Regions from separate parts of the Polycladomyces subterraneus genome, predicted to be linked through region 1. Evidence: riboswitches for the same ligand, from Rfam matches in the RefSeq annotation. Region 1 holds a riboswitch; each other region holds the start of a gene.
What was found. A riboswitch is a leader RNA that binds a small molecule or an ion and turns the genes downstream of it on or off. The one in region 1 is predicted to bind S-adenosylmethionine.
Positions count from the first base shown of each region.

Region 1 (4,735 bases):
ACCGGGCCGCCGAACAAGTGATCAACACTTGGGAGCGTCATCCCTCGCCAAAGGAAACGCGATATCGGGACCGGTTGATCCATGTCCAGGTGCTTCGTCCTGATTTGTTGGCACGGATGAGTGAATTATCATTCGTCGCGGACATCCAACCGCGGTTTGTGGCCAGCGATTTTCCCTGGGTGCAGGACCGTCTGGGAACGGAACGTCTCCCGTATGCTTATGCGTGGAAATCATTGCTCGACGCGGGTGTTGTGTGCGCCGGTGGGAGCGATGCACCGATCGAACCCTTGAATCCGTTACTGGGAATCCATGCCGCAGTCACCCGTCGGCATCCGGAGGAGTTTCCCCACCCGGGATATGGTCCCGAACAAAGACTCACCGTCAAGGAAGCATTGCGTTTGTGGACGGCAGGAAGCGCTTATGCCGAAGGAAAGGAAATGGAACGGGGTTCGATCACACCGGGGAAGTGGGCTGACTTCACTGTGTTGGACCGTACACTTTCGGATACGGAACCGGACGAAATCCTGCAGGCGCGGGTGATTATGACTGTGGTAAACGGAAAGGTGGCATACCAGGGGAATAAGGATGTATGACGGCGAAGCGTGAGACTGCTGAAAAAAAGTGGCCTACCATCGTGATGTTGGGTGAGCTATTTTCCCTCTCACTCCTCTTTCGGCAAGCTCAAAGGTGGCTCGTGGGTAAACGGTCACCCTTTGTTGGAGGAGCTCCGTATTTCCCGTTGAGCGACTCAAGCCGTCGCTACGGAGCGGAGACGGGAAATCGGAACACGCAGACTTTGTCAACAACTTGAATCGTTCTTTTCACCTTCGCTTTCACATAGAATAACCGCGAGGTGATTGCATGCCGGTTCGAGCCAATAGTGAAGAAGTGAAATTGTTGGCGCGTCTGATGCGGGCGGAGGCGGAAGGGGACGGCAAGATGGCCATGATGTTGGTCGGCAATGTCGGCGTCAACCGGGTAATTGGCGATTGTCTGGATTTTGAGGGTCTCCGGTCGATCAAGGCGATGGTGTTCCAATCGCCCGGAGGCTTTGAAGCCGTGCAGCGGCCGTACTTTTATCAAGCGGCCAGAGATCGAGACATTCGTCTGGCCCGCAGGGTTATCCGGGGCGAGCGATACGATCCGGCTTCCTATGCGCTGTGGTTTTTCAAACCGGTCGGTCCATGTCCCCCGCAATGGTTCAACCAGACCCATAGCGGTCGGTACAAAAGCCATTGCTTTTACATCCCCCAACCCGCGTCGTGTCCGGATGTATACTGAGGAAGGAGGAAAAGCGGTGTATTGGCCTTATTACAATCCATACGGAAACGGTTCCCTGTCGGTTCAAGGATGGGATGACGCATCGGTATCACAGCAAAGACAACGTGTGTATTCGGAAGACCTGCTCAGCCGAAACATCGGGAAAACGGTGACGGTATATCTAACTTTTGAAAACAATACCCAATGGAATGCGAAGCAATTCACTGGCACTCTGCGTGGCGTCGGCCGGGATTTTATCGTGGTCCGCGACAGGCAAACCGGTAAGGATCACATGTTTCTCAACATCAATATCGATTATGTGGTGTTTGACGATCGGCCCGCCACTTTGGCCGGTGAATAGGCAAAAAAAGGCGGCCCGATCAGGTGGGCCGACTTTGATGATGCGGAGTCCGTTTTCCGGTACTGCCAGGGGAAACGGATTTTTTTTTGCAGTTCACTCTAAAACGTAAGCCAGTGCGTCCAGTGCTTGGTCCACCGTTTCCACGGTCACTTGCGCCCGTTGGGACAGTTCTTTCAACGGATGATGCAAGCTTTCGGGGCGAACCAAAATGAGCGGTTTTCCCATCTGGATGGCCATGGCAGCGTCCATCGCTGTGTTCCATTGCCGGTATTTCTCACCAAACAGCGCGATGACCACATCCGCTTTTTGCATCCAGATCCGCGTCCGCAGGTTGTTCAGTTCGGATGCGGCATGATCCCGATACACTGCGTTGGGCTGTTTCCCTTTGATGAGTTCGCCGATCGCGTCCGAGCGGTCGTGATCTTCCTGCGGCCCTTTAAAGATAATCGGCAAGCCGCGCTCTTCCGCTTTTTTTCGCAGTTGTTCGCGCCAGTCGTCATGAATTTGTCCCGCCAGATAGACCAAGAGTTCCAATTTTCATCTCCTCCTTTTGAGGTCGTGTCTTGATCCATATCGTGTGTACTGCCTTGACGTCATTGTAGTAGATCCTCTCCTATTGTATCAAAAAGCGATAAAATGCAGTGCCCACCTTCCGTACGCTCGGAGTTTTCTCACAGGTAGTCTGTTTGCCACTAAAAAAATATTTTTGAAAACGGGTTGACAATAACGGCGAATCGGAGTATCATGACAACAAATCGCCTTAGTTTACTAATCTGAGTGGTTAACTCGGTTTTAATAATATTCCTGCTTACCCATCCAGAGAGGTGGAGGGACTCGGCCCTATGAAGCCTCGGCAACCAGTTTCGACCCTCATGGGCGGAACCCGGTGCCAATTCCGGAGAGAACCGCGCGTTCTCGAAGATGGGGAGAAAAAGGCGTTATCGAGACAAACCGCCCCTTTTCTCCCGCCGGGAAAAGGGGTTTTTTACATCAAAGGGGGAGCGATCATGGCGCGACAGCAACAGTGGAAATGGGCGAAAGATGTTGACCGTCTGAACGAAGTGGAGAAGTTGAAATTGGAGAAAGACGGTCTGGATGTTATTCCCGATATCGAGAAATACGCCCAAACCGGGTTTGAGTCGATCCCGGAGGAGGAATTCGCCCGTTTCAAATGGGCGGGATTGTACTTGCAACGGCCCAAATCTGACGGTTATTTCATGATGCGGGTGCGGATTCCGACGGGGATATTGAATTCCCGGCAGGTGCGTGTGTTGGCCGAAGTGGCTCGCGATTACGGCCGGGGTCTCATCGACGTGACCACACGGCAGGCGGTGCAGTATCACTGGCTTCGAATCGAGAATATCCCGGACATTTTCCGGCGGTTGAAGGAAGTGGGTTTGTACTCGTACGAGGCATGCGGCGACTGTCCGCGCAATATTGTCGGCAATCCGTTGGCAGGAATCGATCCGTATGAGTTGATCGATACGCGTCCGATCGTAGCCGAACTGGAAAAGACGTTCTTGCTGAACAAAGAATTTTCCAATTTGCCCCGTAAATACAAAATCTCTGTCTCCGCCAACATTCACAATGCGGGGCACGCACAAATCAACGATGTCGCCTTTACTCCCGCGATCAAGGAGATTGACGGAGAAAGGGTAGTCGGATTCCACGTGTGGGTGGGCGGCGGATTGTCCAACCGACCGCATCTGGCTCAGCAGTTGGATATCTTTGTTCGCCCGGAACAGGTGGTGGATGTGGCAGTCGGTATCACCAAAGTGTTCCGGGATTACGGTTATCGTGAAAAGCGGCACCGTGCTCGTCTGAAATTCTTGGTCGCCGATTGGGGACCGGAGAAGTTTTTGGAGGTATTGACTGAACTGATCGGTCCCTATCCGTCGCGCGGGGAAGATCAGCTGAAGGAGTGGAACGGTGGGTACTTCACGGGTGTACATCCGCAAAAACAAGAAGGGCTGTGCTACGTGGGGCTCAATATTCCTGTTGGCCGGACGTCCGCGGAAGAGTTTTTCCAACTGGCCGATCTTGCCGATCAATACGGCTCTGGCTCCGTGCGCACGGTGAACACCCAAAACGTCATCATTCCCGACGTACCGCGGGAGCGGGTGGACGATCTGTTGAAAGAACCATTGTTGGAACGGCTGACACCCTACCCGAAAACATTTGTAGGACATGCCATTTCCTGCACCGGTAAAGAATTCTGCAACTTGGCGCTGACCGAAACCAAACAGTTGATGTACCGGACCGTGCAATATCTGGACTCCCGTATCGACCTGGATGTGCCGATCCGTTTGCATGTGAATGGTTGCCCCAATTCCTGCGGACAGCAACAAATTGCCGACATCGGGCTGTTGGGCGGCAAATTGAAAACGCCAGCAGGTATGGTAGAGGCATACACCGTGTCGGTTGGCGGACATCTGAACGGGAAAGGCCGCTTCAACACCCAGCTCAAGGGTCGGGTGGAAGCAAATGATGTTCCGCGCGTGTTGGAATCGTTGGTACTGTTTTACAAAAATGAACGGCAACCCGGTGAATCGTTTGCCGATTTTGTGGATCGCGTAGGGGTGGCCGCCTTCCAGGAGCGACTGGACGAAGCGCTGGCGAAGGCGGGAACGAAATGAGTGTGCGTAAGACAAAGCAGCGGAATGACAGTTTGGATCCCTCCCTGTTTCTATACCGGTTGTCGGTTGTGACGGAAGATGGGGAAACTCATACGATCGTCGTGTTGGCAGAAGACGACGAAACGGCCTTTAGTGCTGCCGAAAAGGAATGGGAACGGAATTTTCTCGTTCCGCCAAAAGTTGCGGAATGGGCGTTGGAGGAAAAGCGCCGGGTAAAATCGGGAAGCGGCTATGTGGTCAGCGGAATTGAACCGGAAAATTCGTCTGATGTGTGACCAATTGCGCCCCGATTGAATATGCATTGTGCAGGAGGGAACATCAATGGGCAATCAAACAGTACAGACGGAAGAAAAAGTGTGGTCACCGGAAGCGTGCAAAGCGGCGGCGGAGGAATTACGGAATTCTCATCCTTCAGACATTCTGGCATGGGCCGTTCAGCAGTTCGGCCCGTCGGATTTGACGTTGGCGTGCAGCTTCG
Region 1 is NZ_JANRHH010000031.1:93,986-98,720, forward strand. It holds gene NWF35_RS07480 (amidohydrolase) at 1-593, shown strand, start outside; gene NWF35_RS07485 (cell wall hydrolase) at 862-1,281, shown strand; gene NWF35_RS07490 (spore coat protein GerQ) at 1,298-1,621, shown strand; gene NWF35_RS07495 (YtoQ family protein) at 1,715-2,155, opposite strand; SAM riboswitch class I at 2,431-2,549, shown strand; gene NWF35_RS07500 (nitrite/sulfite reductase) at 2,629-4,257, shown strand; gene NWF35_RS07505 (DUF3906 family protein) at 4,254-4,532, shown strand; gene NWF35_RS07510 (phosphoadenylyl-sulfate reductase) at 4,579-4,735, shown strand, end outside.

Region 2 (4,735 bases), on a different contig from region 1:
CATTGTCATGCTGACGTTTACGGTGCCCAATGCCATTTTCGCCGAAGCGTTCCTCAGCTTTCTGGGATTGGGCGTGCAGGCACCGCAAGCCAGTTGGGGAACGATGATCAACGACTCGTTGGTCGTGATCTTTTCGGAAGATTGGTGGCGGCTGTTTTTCCCCGCCTTTTTCCTCAGCTTGACGATGCTGGCCTTCAACGTGTTCGGTGACGGTCTACGTGACGCACTTGATCCCAAGATGCGGAAATGAGGTGGTTTCAACGTGGCATTGTTGGAGATTCGCGATTTGCACGTGTCGTTTCACACCTATGCAGGAGAAGTTCAAGCGGTCCGCGGTGTCAATCTGACGTTGGAAAAGGGAGAAGCATTGGCCATTGTTGGGGAATCCGGCAGCGGCAAAAGTGTGACGGCCCAGGCGATCATGCGGTTGATCCCGTCGCCGCCCGGCAAAATCAAGCGCGGTGAAATCCTTTTCGACGGGAACGATCTGTTAAAATTGACGGAAAAAGAAATGTTCCGGGTGCGCGGTTCGGAGATCGGGATGATCTTTCAGGACCCGATGACGTCGCTCAACCCGACGATGACGGTGGGCAAGCAGATCATGGAAGGGCTAATTTGGCACCAGCGCATTTCCCCATCCGAAGCGCGCCAACGCGCGGTGGAAATGTTGCGTTTGGTGGGCATTCCCAGCCCTGAAACACGGATCAACAATTATCCGCACGAATTCAGCGGCGGGATGCGGCAACGGGCCATGATCGCCATCGCGTTGGCCTGCAACCCGAAGATTTTGATCGCGGATGAGCCGACAACTGCTTTGGACGTGACCATTCAGGCACAGATCATCGAACTGCTGAAGGAACTGCAAAAGAAAACGGACACCGCTGTTATCTTGATCACCCACGATTTGGGTGTGGTGGCGGAAATGGCGCAACGTGTGGCGGTGATGTACGGGGGTAAGGTGGTGGAGACGGGAACGGTGGAAGAGATCTTCTACCGGCCGCGTCATCCGTACACCTGGGGGCTGTTGGCTTCCATGCCTCGGCTCGATTTGGACCGGAAGCAGGAGTTGAAACCGATCCCCGGGTCCCCGCCGGATCTGTTGGACCCGCCCAAGGGTTGCCCGTTTGCCGATCGTTGTCCGTACACGATGCATATATGCAACGACGAGATGCCCGAAGTTAGTGAGGTATCCCAAACGCATCGCGTCAGCTGCTGGCTGGAACACCCGGAAGCGCCGTCCGTCACGAACGAACCGATCGTGCGCATATCGTCCAAGTAAACATTGACAGAAATTTCGATCCATCGTATCATAACTTCAAATACGAATATCAGGAAACACCTTCTTATCCAGAGTGGCGGAGGGACTGGCCCGATGAAGCCCGGCAACCACCCCGTTTACCCGTGTGTATTGAAAGCACACATTAATCGGCGGGGAATGGTGCCAATTCCTGCAGAACCGACAGGTTCTGAGAGATGAGAAGGGGGACGGACTGCAATGGGATTGGAGCAGACGACACCCTCTTCTGATCGAAGAGGGTGTTTCCTTTTGAAAAAGGAGAGAAAACGCGTGGTAGCCAGCGTCGATACGGTGACAAAGAAAACGGTGGCCGTGGGGCCGGTAGCGTTGGAATGCGGGGAAACACTGCAGGATGTGCACATCGCGGTGGAGACAGTGGGGAGACTGTCGGCGGACCGGGACAACGTCGTTTTAGTTTGTCACGCGTTGACAGGAGATGCGCATGCCGTCGGGGATGAACGGGAACCGGGCTGGTGGGACGGATTGATCGGGCCTGGTCGTTATATTGACACCAACCGGTATTTTGTCGTCACCACCAATGTACTCGGTGGTTGTAATGGCAGTACGGGTCCGTCATCCATCAATCCGGCCACGGGGCGGCCCTATGGTTCGGCTTTTCCCCCGGTCACCATTCGGGATATGGTCCATGTGCAATATCGTACGCTTCAGGAATTGGGCATCGATCGGGTTCATACCATCGTCGGCGGTTCCATGGGGGGAATGCAGGTACTGGAATGGGGCATCTTATACCCTGAAGCGGTGGCGAATCTGATCCCCATCGCCACCACAACCGCGTTGTCCCCCATGGCCATCGCCTACAACGACATCGGACGCCAAGCCATCATGTCCGATCCGGACTGGCAGGGAGGCGATTACTACCCGGGGCCGGGGCCGAAAAAAGGGCTGGCTATCGCCCGGATGGTCGGAATGGTCACCTATCGGACGGACGCATTGTTCCATCAGCGGTTCCAACGCCGTTTGCAGACCGAGGTACCGGAATGGTCCCGGGACGCAACATTTCAAGTGGAAAGCTATCTGCGCTATCAGGGAGAAAAGCTGGTTAACCGGTTTGATGCCAACAGCTATTTATGTCTGCTCAAAGCGATGGACACGCATGATGTGGGCAGGGGACGCGGCGGAATGGCGTCCGCGCTGTCAAAGATCCGCTCTCGCGTGCTGATCATCGGCATTGAGGAGGATCGGTTGTTTCAAATTGAGGAGCAACGGACACTGTTTCGGGAATTACGGGCGCTAGGAAAAGATACGCAACTGTGGGAAATTCAATCCCCGTACGGCCATGATGCGTTTTTGATCGAATATGAAAAGATGGGACCGGCAATCCGGCAGTTTTTGGAGGGGTAGCGATCCGGAAGACGCTGCCCCCTTTCCTTGACGCTGTCGAACAATTGGGAGTACAATAAGGTTGTTCACAAAGTTGAAACCCCTTTCTATCTACTGGACCGCTTGAATCAAGGTACGCAGCATTTGTCGAAACCTTTGGGAAGCGGGTTGACATCACGGTTTGATCGCGCGATCAAAATCCAACTTACAAGGGGTTATTGGAGGGCGCAAGATGAGCAATCACAGCAGTTTCTTCAACCGTCGGCTGCACTCGTTACTGGGTGTCATTCCGGTGGGCTTTTTTTTGGTCGAGCACTTGTTGACGAACTATTTTGCGACCAGAGGCCCCGCTGTTTTCCAAGAAAAAGTGGAGTGGATCTGGAATCTGCCGTTCCTGCTCGCCCTGGAAACGGTGTTTATCTACCTGCCGCTCTTGTATCATGCGCTGTACGGCCTGCACATCGCGTTCCAGGCGAAAAACAACGTGGTGAATCACGGCACGTTCCGCAACTACATGTTCATGTTGCAACGGGTTACCGGTGTCATCACGCTCATTTTCGTGGGATGGCATGTATGGGAATCGCGGATTCAGGTGGCTCTGCACCACTGGACACCGCATGAGTTGACAGTAATGATGCACCAGATCCTCAGCAACAACGTCAATTTTGGATTGTACCTGATTGGGGTTGTCGCTGCTGTCTTCCACTTCAGCAACGGGATTTGGTCGTTTTTGGTCAGCTGGGGCATTACAGTCGGGCCGCGTGCACAGTATGTATCCACTTGGGTATGTGCGGTCATTTTCCTGGTTGTGTCGTACATCGGCATCAGTGCCCTGTTCGCATTCCACAATCCGGAGTTTTTGAACCAGTTGGCGCAGCGTTAAAAGGGGGCATTGTTCAATGAACGAGAAAATCATTATTGTGGGTGGCGGCTTGGCTGGTCTGATGGCTGCCATCAAGACGGCGGAAGCGGGGGCCAATGTCGAGTTGTTCTCGCTCGTACCGGTGAAACGTTCCCACTCGGTATGTGCGCAGGGCGGCATCAACGGTGCGGTCAACACCAAAGGGGAAGGTGACTCGCCGTGGGAACACTTTGACGACACGATCTACGGCGGGGACTTTTTGGCCAACCAACCCCCGGTTAAAGCGATGTGTGAAGCGGCGCCGGGCATCATTTACCTGATGGACCGGATGGGAGTACCGTTCAACCGGACGCCGGAGGGATTGATCGACTTCCGCCGTTTCGGGGGAACCAAACACCACCGTACCGCTTACGCCGGGGCGACTACGGGGCAGCAATTGCTCTATGCGTTGGACGAGCAAGTTCGTCGCTGGGAAGTGGCCGGCCGGGTCACCAAGTACGAGCACTGGGAATTCCTGAAGGTGATCTTGGACGATGAAGGTCGTTGCCGCGGGATCGTGGCGCAAAACTTGCGCAGTCACGAGATCAAGGCCTTCCTGGCTGACGCTGTGATCCTGGCGACGGGCGGCTTGGGCATGATCTTCGGCAAATCGACCAACTCGATGATCAACACCGGTTCGGCGGCAAGCGCGGTGTATCAGCAAGGCGCCTATTACGCCAACGGGGAGTTCATCCAAGTACACCCGACCGCCATCCCAGGCGATGACAAATTGCGCCTAATGTCCGAGTCCGCGCGGGGAGAAGGCGGGCGTGTCTGGACCTATAAAGACGGAAAACCGTGGTACTTCCTCGAGGAAATGTACCCGGCATACGGCAACCTGGTACCGCGGGATATCGCCACGCGTGCCATCTTCAAGGTATGCGTGGACATGAAGCTCGGGATCAACGGGGAAAACATGGTTTACCTCGATCTGTCCCACAAAGATCCCAAAGAGCTGGACATCAAATTGGGTGGTATCATCGAGATTTATGAGAAGTTCATGGGTGAAGACCCGCGCAAAGTGCCGATGAAAATCTTCCCGGCAGTGCACTACTCGATGGGTGGATTGTGGGTCGACTACAATCAGATGACCAACATCCCCGGGTTGTTTGCCGCGGGTGAGTGCGAATATCAGTACCATGGCGCCAACCGTCTCGGGGCCAACTCGCTTCTGTCGTGCATCTTTGGCGGCATGG
Region 2 is NZ_JANRHH010000012.1:21,868-26,602, forward strand. It holds gene NWF35_RS01625 (ABC transporter permease) at 1-250, shown strand, start outside; gene NWF35_RS01630 (ABC transporter ATP-binding protein) at 263-1,279, shown strand; SAM riboswitch class I at 1,341-1,480, shown strand; gene metX (homoserine O-acetyltransferase MetX) at 1,496-2,659, shown strand; gene NWF35_RS01640 (succinate dehydrogenase cytochrome b558 subunit) at 2,871-3,521, shown strand; gene sdhA (succinate dehydrogenase flavoprotein subunit) at 3,538-4,735, shown strand, end outside.
Region 2: it holds a riboswitch for S-adenosylmethionine, as region 1 does, so the genes downstream of both, metX (homoserine O-acetyltransferase MetX) here and NWF35_RS07500 (nitrite/sulfite reductase) in region 1, are expected to answer to the same signal.

Region 3 (4,735 bases), on a different contig from region 1:
CGGTCCCAGATGGCGGGACGCAGTCAGGCACCACGGCTAACGGTGGCAAAATTTCGCTCAACTCTGCCACAGCGGAACAGCTCGATCAGCTGGATGGAATTGGCCCGTCCAAAGCGGCGGCTATCATACGTTATCGTGAGGAGCATGGTCCTTTTCGCTCGGTGGACGAGCTGGCTAACGTTCCGGGGATCGGGGAGAAAACACTGAAAAAGTTTCGCGATCGGTTGACTGTGCCGTGATTTGAGCCATCATTTTAACTTAAACCCCCTCGTAGTCCGAGGGGGTTCTTATTTCATATATCAAACAGACATCACTTTCCGGATCTTGGCCAGTGCCCAATCCAGCTCCTCTTGGGTAATCGTGAGCGGCGGAGCGAAACGGATGGTGTTTTCGTGCGTCTCTTTGCACAACAACCCTTCTTCAGCCAGACGCTCGCAGTGCGGACGGGCCGGTTCAAACAATTCCATCCCGATGAAGAGGCCTTTGCCGCGGATTTCCTTGATGATCGGATTATGGATTTTTTTCAGCTCGGCCATGAAATATTCGCCCAATTCACGCGAGCGCTGAGGCAAGTTTTCTTCCACCAGCACATCCAGTGCAGCCACGGAGACAGCGCAGGCCAACGGGTTGCCGCCGAAGGTGGAACCGTGGGAGCCCGGTTCAAATACTCCCATCACTTCCTTATCACCGGCTACGGCGGAGATCGGCATCACGCCGCCGCCCAACGCTTTCCCCATCACATACAGATCCGGCCGAACATCTTCCCAGTCGCAGGCGAACAGTTGGCCGGTTCGCCCGAAGCCGGTTTGGATCTCGTCGGCGATGAACAGGACGTTGTGCTCTTTACATACTTGGTAAGCTTCACGCAAATATCCTTCCGGCGGCACGATAACGCCCGCTTCTCCTTGGATCGGCTCTACCAGGAAGGCGGCGGTGTTGGGCGTGATGGCTGCTTTCAGCGCTTCAACATCACCGTACGGAATGATTTTGAAGCCAGGGGTCAACGGGCCGAATCCGCGTTTGTACTCGTCGCTGGACGAGAGAGAGACCGCGGTGATGGTCCGTCCGTGGAAGTTGTTTTCACAGACGATGATTTCCGCTTGGTTTTCCGGCACTTTCTTCACGTCATAGGCCCAGCGCCGGGCTGCTTTGAGGGCGGTTTCCACCGCTTCGGCACCGGTATTCATCGGCAGGATCATCTCTTTGCCTGTCAATTGAGCCACTTTTTCGTAAAAAAGTCCCAGCTGATCATTGTGGAAAGCACGAGATGTCAAGGTAACTTTATCCGCTTGTTCTTTCAGCGCCGCGATCAGACGGGGATGGCGGTGTCCGTGATTCAATGCCGAATAGGCGCTCAGCATGTCCATGTACTTGTTGCCGTCGGCATCCTCCACCCAAACACCTTCCGCCTTGGAAATCACGATCGGCAGGGGATGGTAGTTCCTCGCGCCGTATTTTTCCGTCAATTCGATCAATGATTGGTTCCGTGACATGATGGCCTCCTTGATGATGCATCAATTTGATGTATGGACGCATATTCACACGTCCTGAGCCGAAAATGAGCAATCTATCACCATTGTAGATGGAATTTGGAATGGAATCAATGGCCGAACATTTCTTCAAAAAGCGGTTGACGGCAGCATGAGAGACCGGTATAATGAAAAACAAGTTTTCTGATTGTCGACACAATTGAATCGGATTTGGAATCTCTTATCGAGAGTGGTGGAGGGACTGGCCCGATGAAACCCGGCAACCCCGGTCTGTACGAACCGGAAGGTGCCAATTCCTGCGGAAACCGACGCCAACGGTTTCCGAGAGATAAGAGAGGAGAGCTGGCGTAACCAGAGCCTCTTCTCTTATCGGAGAAGAGGCTTTTTTATTCCACTGTTGTAGGCTGGTGTCACAAACGGGAAGGCGGCTTTAATGGGCGAGCGCCCTTGAGCGTGTGGTTGCAAGAGTGAGAGGGATCTAAATTCCTAATCATTCAATCTCTTCCGAAAGGATGATGGTGATGAGCGAATCGCAACAATACGGTCTGGAAACGTTGGCGGTCCACGGTGGCCAAGAGCCGGACCCGGTGACCAATGCCCGAGCGGTACCGATTTACCAGACCACTTCCTATGTATTCAACGATACGGAACATGCGGCTAATTTGTTTGCGTTGAAAGAATTCGGTAATATCTACACCCGCATCATGAACCCGACACAAGATGTGTTTGAAAAGCGGGTGGCTGCGCTGGAAGGGGGCGTCGGTGCGCTGGCGACGAGTTCTGGTCAGGCGGCAATCACCTACTCCATCCTAAACATCGCCAAAGCCGGGGACGAAATCGTCTCATCCAGCAGTTTGTATGGCGGCACATACAACCTGTTTCAACACACCTTGCCCAAGCTGGGGATCACCGTGCGGTTCGTCGATCCTTCTGATCCGGAAAATTTCAAAAAGGCGATCAATGAAAAGACACGGGCCGTCTTTGCGGAAATCATCGGCAATCCCAAAATGGATGTGCTGGATGTGGAAGCCGTGGCCAAAGTGGCCCATGATGCCGGTTTGCCGCTGATTGTGGACAACACGTTTGCCACGCCGTACTTGTGCCGGCCGATCGAGTTCGGGGCAGATATCGTGGTGCACTCAGCCACCAAATTCATTGGAGGACACGGCACCAGCATTGGTGGGGTGATTGTGGATTCGGGCAAATTCGATTGGACCAACGGCAAGTTCCCGGAATTGACCGAACCGGACCCGAGTTATCACGGGGTTTCCTACACCGAAGCGGTCGGGCCGCTGGCCTACATCATCAAGGCTCGGGTTCAACTGTTGCGGGACACCGGCGCTGCCATCTCTCCGTTCAATGCGTTTTTGTTCTTGCAGGGGTTGGAAACGTTGCATCTGCGAATGGAACGGCACAGCGAAAACGCGCTTCGGGTCGCCCGGTTCCTCCAGGAACACGAACTGGTGGAATGGGTAAGCCATCCGGGATTGGAAGGCCATCCGTCGTACGAAAAAGCGAAAAAATACCTGCCCAAAGGGCAAGGTGCCATTTTCACGTTCGGTATCAAGGGCGGTTTGGAAGCAGGCAAAAAACTCATCGAAAACTTGCGCCTCTTTTCTCACCTGGCCAACGTGGGTGACGCCAAATCCCTCGTGATCCATCCGGCCAGCACCACGCACCAGCAATTGACGGAGGAAGAACAGTTGGCCGCAGGTGTAACACCGGAACTGGTCCGCTTGTCCGTAGGGATTGAGTCGGTGGACGACTTGATCGCAGATCTGGATCAGGCATTGAAGAAAAGTCAACAAGTCATCACGGCCTGATACATCGGGACCATTCGAAACAAATGGTGATGAAGGCTGAAAGCCTGTCTCACAAGTAAATCCCGTCATGGATCGATCCTGGGGAAGGGTTGGCCTGACAATCGAGAGCTGGCTCATACGATGTTGTCGCTGGGATACAGAGAGACGGGACGGTGATTCGGGCGAAGCTCTGATGATGGGATGAAACAGGGGACGTGTTTTCCGGCCGGGACTATCGAGGAAAGCACGTCTCCATCTGTGTAAACGAAATGACCAAAAAAGACTTTCCGTACGGTTTTTGGAATAGGGGGCAATGGCATGCGGATTGAGACACAACTGGCCCAATTGGGTTCCAACAAAGAGACCAAAACCGGGGCGATCAGTTATCCGGTGTATTATTCGACAACCTATCGGCATGCGGGATTGGGAGAAAGCACGGGATACGATTACACTCGGACCGCCAACCCGACAAGGGCGGTGTTGGAAGAAGCGATCGCCCGACTGGAGGGTGGAACAGCTGGATTCGCCTGCAGCTCGGGGATGGCCGCCGTACAAACGGTCATGGGACTATTCGCACGAGGGGATCACTTGATTGTTTCGCTCGATTTGTATGGGGGGACGTACCGGCTGTTTGAATCGTTAATGACACGGTATGGTCTTTCTTTCAGTTATGTCGATTTCCGCCGTCTGGACGAAGTGAAAGCAGCCATCCGTCCGGAAACGCGCGCCTTTTTCGTTGAGACACCCACCAATCCCCTGTTGCAGGTAACCGATTTACATGCTGTCTGTGAAATCGCGCGATGTCATGGGTTGATTACGATTGTCGACAACACGTTTATGACGCCGTATTTTCAGCGTCCGATCGAGTGCGGGGCGGATATCGTCATTCACAGCGCAACCAAATATTTAGGCGGACACAATGATGTATTGGCTGGCCTGATTGTGACCAAGGGTGAAGATTTAAGTGAACAGATGGCGGGGCTGCACAACGCGATCGGCGCCGTGCTGGGACCGCAGGATTCATGGTTGTTGCTTCGCGGGATGAAGACGTTGGCACTCAGAATGGAGAAGCATCAGGAAAACGCTTATCAACTGGCCCATTTCCTACGTCAGCACCCACTGGTGGATGAAGTGTTCTATCCCGCATTGCAGTCGGAGACGTGGGAAATACAGACCAAACAAGCTGACGGGGGCGGCGGCATGCTGTCATTCCGTGTGAAATCACCCGCATTGGTGGGACCATTGCTCTCTTCATTGCGATTGATCGCGTTTGCGGAGAGTTTGGGGGGAGTGGAAACGCTTATCACGTATCCGCACACGCAAACACATGCTGACATCCCGGAAGAAACGCGGCGCAAAGTCGGGGTGTGCGATCGTCTGCTTCGGTTGTCGGTTGGGATCGAGAATGTGGATGATTTGATCGCTGATCTGGCACAGGCGCTG
Region 3 is NZ_JANRHH010000047.1:10,607-15,341, forward strand. It holds gene NWF35_RS12810 (helix-hairpin-helix domain-containing protein) at 1-239, shown strand, start outside; gene NWF35_RS12815 (ornithine--oxo-acid transaminase) at 300-1,493, opposite strand; SAM riboswitch class I at 1,708-1,825, shown strand; gene NWF35_RS12820 (homocysteine synthase) at 2,012-3,313, shown strand; gene NWF35_RS12825 (aminotransferase class I/II-fold pyridoxal phosphate-dependent enzyme) at 3,611-4,735, shown strand, end outside.
Region 3: it holds a riboswitch for S-adenosylmethionine, as region 1 does, so the genes downstream of both, NWF35_RS12820 (homocysteine synthase) here and NWF35_RS07500 (nitrite/sulfite reductase) in region 1, are expected to answer to the same signal.

Region 4 (4,735 bases), on a different contig from region 1:
CAAGCGGACTTCTTCCTGCGGGATGGACGCATAACGCTCCAGTTTTTCGGTATTGACGATGGCGTAGTCCAATCCCGCCTTGGTACAGTGATACAAAAAGACGGCGTTCAGCACTTCCCGTCCCGCCGGCGGCAAGCCGAACGATACGTTGGAGATGCCCAGGATCGTCTGGCAACGCGGCAAACGTTCCTTGATGAGACGAATGCCCTCCACAGTTTCCTTTGCCGATCCGATGTACGCTTCATCGCCTGTCCCGACAGGGAAAACCAGTGGGTCGAAAATGATGTCCTCTTCCGGAATGCCGTACTTTTCCGTCAACAAGCGATAGGAGCGTTCGGCCACCTCCCATTTGCGCTCGCGGTCAACGGCCATGCCCCGTTCATCGATCGTCCCCACCACAACCGCCGCACCATAGCGGTGAATCAGAGGCACCACCCGTTCAAACCGCTCTTCCCCGTCTTCCAAGTTGATCGAGTTGAGAATGGCTTTGCCCTGCGAAAACTTTAACGCCGCCTCCATCACTTCGGGCGATGTGGAGTCGATCATCAGCGGCGCTTTGATCACCTTGACAGCGTAGGTCAAAAACCGCCGCATATCCTCCAGTTCGTCCCGGTCAGGATCTGCCAGACACACGTCGATCACCTGGGCACCGTTTTTCACTTGTTTGCGGGCAATTTCCGCAGCGGCTTCATACTCTCCTTCCTGGATCAAGGTACGGAATTTGCGCGACCCGATCACGTTGGTCCGCTCACCGACGAGAATCGGTCGATTGTCCGCCTCCACATAAACGGTCTCGATTCCGGATACCGCCGGGATACGCCGTTCCGGTACGGGGCGGGGGCGTTTGTCCTTGAGTGCTTCCGCCAGCGCACAGATGTGATCCGGTGTCGTACCGCAACATCCGCCCGCCATATTGAGCCAGCCTGCATCAGCAAAGGCAGCCAGTTTGGCGGCCAGTCCCTGCGGCGTCTCGTGATACCGTCCCTCCTCATCGGGCAAACCGGCGTTGGGATAACAGCTCACCCCACAATCGGCCATAGAAGCCAGCGTCCGCAAGTGGTCACGCATAAATTCCGGCCCGGTCGCGCAGTTCAACCCCACAGACAATGGACGGAGATGGGAGATGGACACGTAGAAGGCCTCCACATTTTGCCCGGCCAACATCGTACCCATCGGTTCGATCGTGCCGGAAATCAGGATGGGAACTTCGGTTCCCAACTCCGCAAATGCCCGCCGGATCCCAATTCCGCCGGCTTTCACATTCAGCGTGTCCTGGGATGTCTCCAGCAGCAACGCATCCACGCCGCCCAACAACAGCGCACGTGCCTGTTCGTAATACGCGTCCACCAGCTGGTCGAACGTGATACCGCCCGTCACCGAGAGTGTCTTGGTTGTCGGTCCCATCGCCCCGGCCACATACCGGGGAGAACCGTCCCGCGTCCATTTGTCCACGGCTTTGCGGGCACAGGCCACAGCTGCACGGTTGATCTCTTCCACGCGACTTTCCAGTCCGTACTCGGCCAATACCACCGACGTGGCACCGAACGTGTTGGTCTCCACGATGTCCGCTCCTGCTTCCAGATAGGCTTCATGAATGGATTGGATCAGGTCGGGTCGCGTCAGGTTGAGCATTTCGTTACATCCCTCATACGCTTCGCCACCAAAATCCTCCGCCGTCAAACGGGCATTTTGCAGCATCGTTCCCATCGCGCCGTCCAGAATCAGGATTTTTTCTTTCATCCGTTCCGACAACGGTTGAATACCCATGTCCATCATCCTCTTTCCTTCCATCAAATAAAAAACCTTTCATCTCTGATCGGATGAAAGGTTGGCGTCGTAAACGCGCAAACTCTCATCTCCCAGAGATACCCTCTGCAGGAATTGGCACCACATTTGAAAGACAATCCTTTCAAATAGGTTGCCGGGCTTCATCGGGCCAGTCCCTCCGCCGCTCTGGATAAGAGTTCCGCTAATCGGACTATGTGATTTTTTCCGAACTGACAAACGAAAAGGATTTGAAGATAAATATACAAAATTAACGGGGCACCTGTCAATGATTTCAGGTCTTTGATTCAGGTGAAGCGTGCTCCTGGAAAACGGCCACCCTTCAAGTTGGCGAATTAGCAGACTTGGGTGTGTCTGATCAACATTGTCCGCATTGCTTTCTCCCCTCACGGAATTACTCCAGACACACCCTCGTCCTGGTTCCTTGTCATCCTTTCTTCAAACATAGTATCTGCTGCTCGTTTTACTACTCGGTGCGTTTTTTTGTACGCTCCTCCGCTCCCGTTTCATCATGCACTGCCGGAGAAACGGACAACCGAATCCGATACCGTTTATGCATCCTTTTCCGTGGCTGTTTCATCAACTTCGTCCGATTCCGCCGTCCGGGCCGCTACTAGAAACCAAGTGATCAATATAAACGCCGTCAATGCCAAAAAGGGGATGGTGACAAACCCGAACCAGTTGATGTAGTCGCCTGTACAGGGCACCCCGCGCGTGCAGGGAGAGAACGATTTCATCGCCGGTACCTTTTGCAGCAAATAATGATAAAGCGAAATCGAACCGCCGATCACACTGAGTGGCAACGTGTACGGGATAATCCACCGGTCATTCCGATAGCTGGCGATTCCCAGCAGTACCGTCAACGGATACATGAAGATCCGCTGAAACCAGCACAACTTGCATGGTTCAAACAACGCGATCTCGCTGAAATACAAACTGCCTCCCGTCGCAACCAATGACACCACCCATGCGAAATACAATCCGTATTGCCGAATCCACGCCATCATACCGGATTATCCTTTCTTGCCCGATTCCTGAAGCGCTTCATCCAACGCTTGTTTCAATTGGTTGTAGTCCAGCGGATTGTCCACTTTTTTCCCGTTGACGTAGATGGTCGGAACCGAATTGATGCCCAGTTTCTTTCCGTTGTTCATATCCTGCTGTACATCCGCCTCATATTTCCGGGTGCGGAGGTCCTGTTCCAGACGTTTCACGTCGATGCCAGGAACCTGCTGCTTGGCCAATTGCACCAGAAACTCAGGCGTGGCCCAGATGGTGTACTCGTCCTGTTGATTCCGGTAGACCGCGTCATAAAACTGCCAAAATGCCTGCGGTTTTTGATGGTAGATCGACTCACCGGCAATGCCGGCTGTCACCGAATCTGGCCCGATGAACTGCATGTTGAGAAATGCCATCTTGACTTTGCCAGTGTCGATATATTCCTTTTTCAACAAAGGAAAGACGGTTTCCTCAAACCGTTTGCACACCGGACACTTGAAATCTCCGAATTCGATCAAGGTGACTGGTGCTTTCGGATCGCCCAGGACGGGTTGACCCTGTGCCAACCCGTTGATCTCCTCCTTTTGACCATCGGCGGCCAGATACGCAATGCCGAAGATGCCCACGATGAGCACAACCAGCCCCACCGTGATCATTGTCAACATCTTCATGTCCTTTTTCTTCCTTTTCGCCTGGTACGATACGCTTTGCTTTTTCTTTTGTCGGTTCTTTTTCCCCATCAAAGTTCTCCTTCCCATCTGAACCGTTCCACTGTCAGATTTGCTTTCTATTATCGCATAAAACAAGAAAAATGGGGACTTCTGAAAAGCACCTTTTAGCTTGTTTGAAAAAAATTTACAATCACGTTGGAAAAAAAGCCGTTTACTCCCGTCGGATAACGGGTACGTGTTAAAAGGTTAGTATGTATGGAGGGGATTGGATGCTGAAAAGAAGTTGGCTGTTATCCATTTGTCTTATTCTGTTGGTCAGTCTCACCGCCTGCAAGGACGGGAAGACCGCCGAGCCCGGAAAAATCGTCATCTCGGGCAAGGACTGGACCGAGCAGTGGATCTTGGCCCACATTTTGGGCGAATATTTGAAAGCCCACACGGATATGGACGTGCAAGTGCGCGAAGGGTTGGGCACGGAAGCGATCTTGGTCCAAGCCCTCAAGCAAGGGGAAATCGACGCTATTGTAGAGTATACCGGCACGGGTTACCAGGCGATTCTCAAAAAACCTTACAAGCCGGGAATGACTCCTCAGTATATTTACCAGCAGACCAAAAAAGGATACGAAACCCAATTCGGCACCACCTGGCTGAAACCGTTGGGCTTTTACAACACGTATGCCTTGGCGATGCGAGCGGACAAAGCGAAACAACTGCATGTCACCAAAGTAAGCGACCTGAAACGGTTGGCCCCCCGACTATCCTTCGGTGCACCTGCCACTTTTTTCGAGCGGAAAGACGGGTATGACGGAATGGCGAAAATGTACGGCCTGTCCTTTGGTAAAAAGGTGACGCTGGATGAGGATCTGATGTACAAAGCCGTTGATAACGGGGATGTCGATGTGATCACCGCCTTCACCACCGATCCGCGCATCAAGCAGTTGCACTTGGCGACGCTAGAGGACGATATGAAATATTTCCCGCCTTACGACGCGGTGCCGGTGGTACGTCAAGCGGTGTTGCGCGCCAATCCGGGACTGGAAAAAACATTGAACGGGTTGGCCGGCAAAATCACCATTCCCGACATGATGAAAATGAACGACGAAGTGAACAGTAAACGGAAAACACCGCAGGAGGCAGCACGGGACTTTCTGAAATCCAAGGGTTTGATTCCACGCTGATTAGGCACCCGTTGAAGAGGGCACGAGGGTGTGAATCGCTTGGAAAGGAGAGAAAATTGGAAAGGAGCGGAAAAATATGATTCGTTTTGAAAATGTAAGCAA
Region 4 is NZ_JANRHH010000037.1:44,859-49,593, forward strand. It holds gene metH (methionine synthase) at 1-1,767, opposite strand, end outside; SAM riboswitch class I at 1,850-1,964, opposite strand; gene NWF35_RS10310 (disulfide oxidoreductase) at 2,337-2,789, opposite strand; gene NWF35_RS10315 (DsbA family protein) at 2,799-3,455, opposite strand; gene NWF35_RS10320 (ABC transporter substrate-binding protein) at 3,725-4,633, shown strand; gene NWF35_RS10325 (ABC transporter ATP-binding protein) at 4,710-4,735, shown strand, end outside.
Region 4: it holds a riboswitch for S-adenosylmethionine, as region 1 does, so the genes downstream of both, metH (methionine synthase) here and NWF35_RS07500 (nitrite/sulfite reductase) in region 1, are expected to answer to the same signal.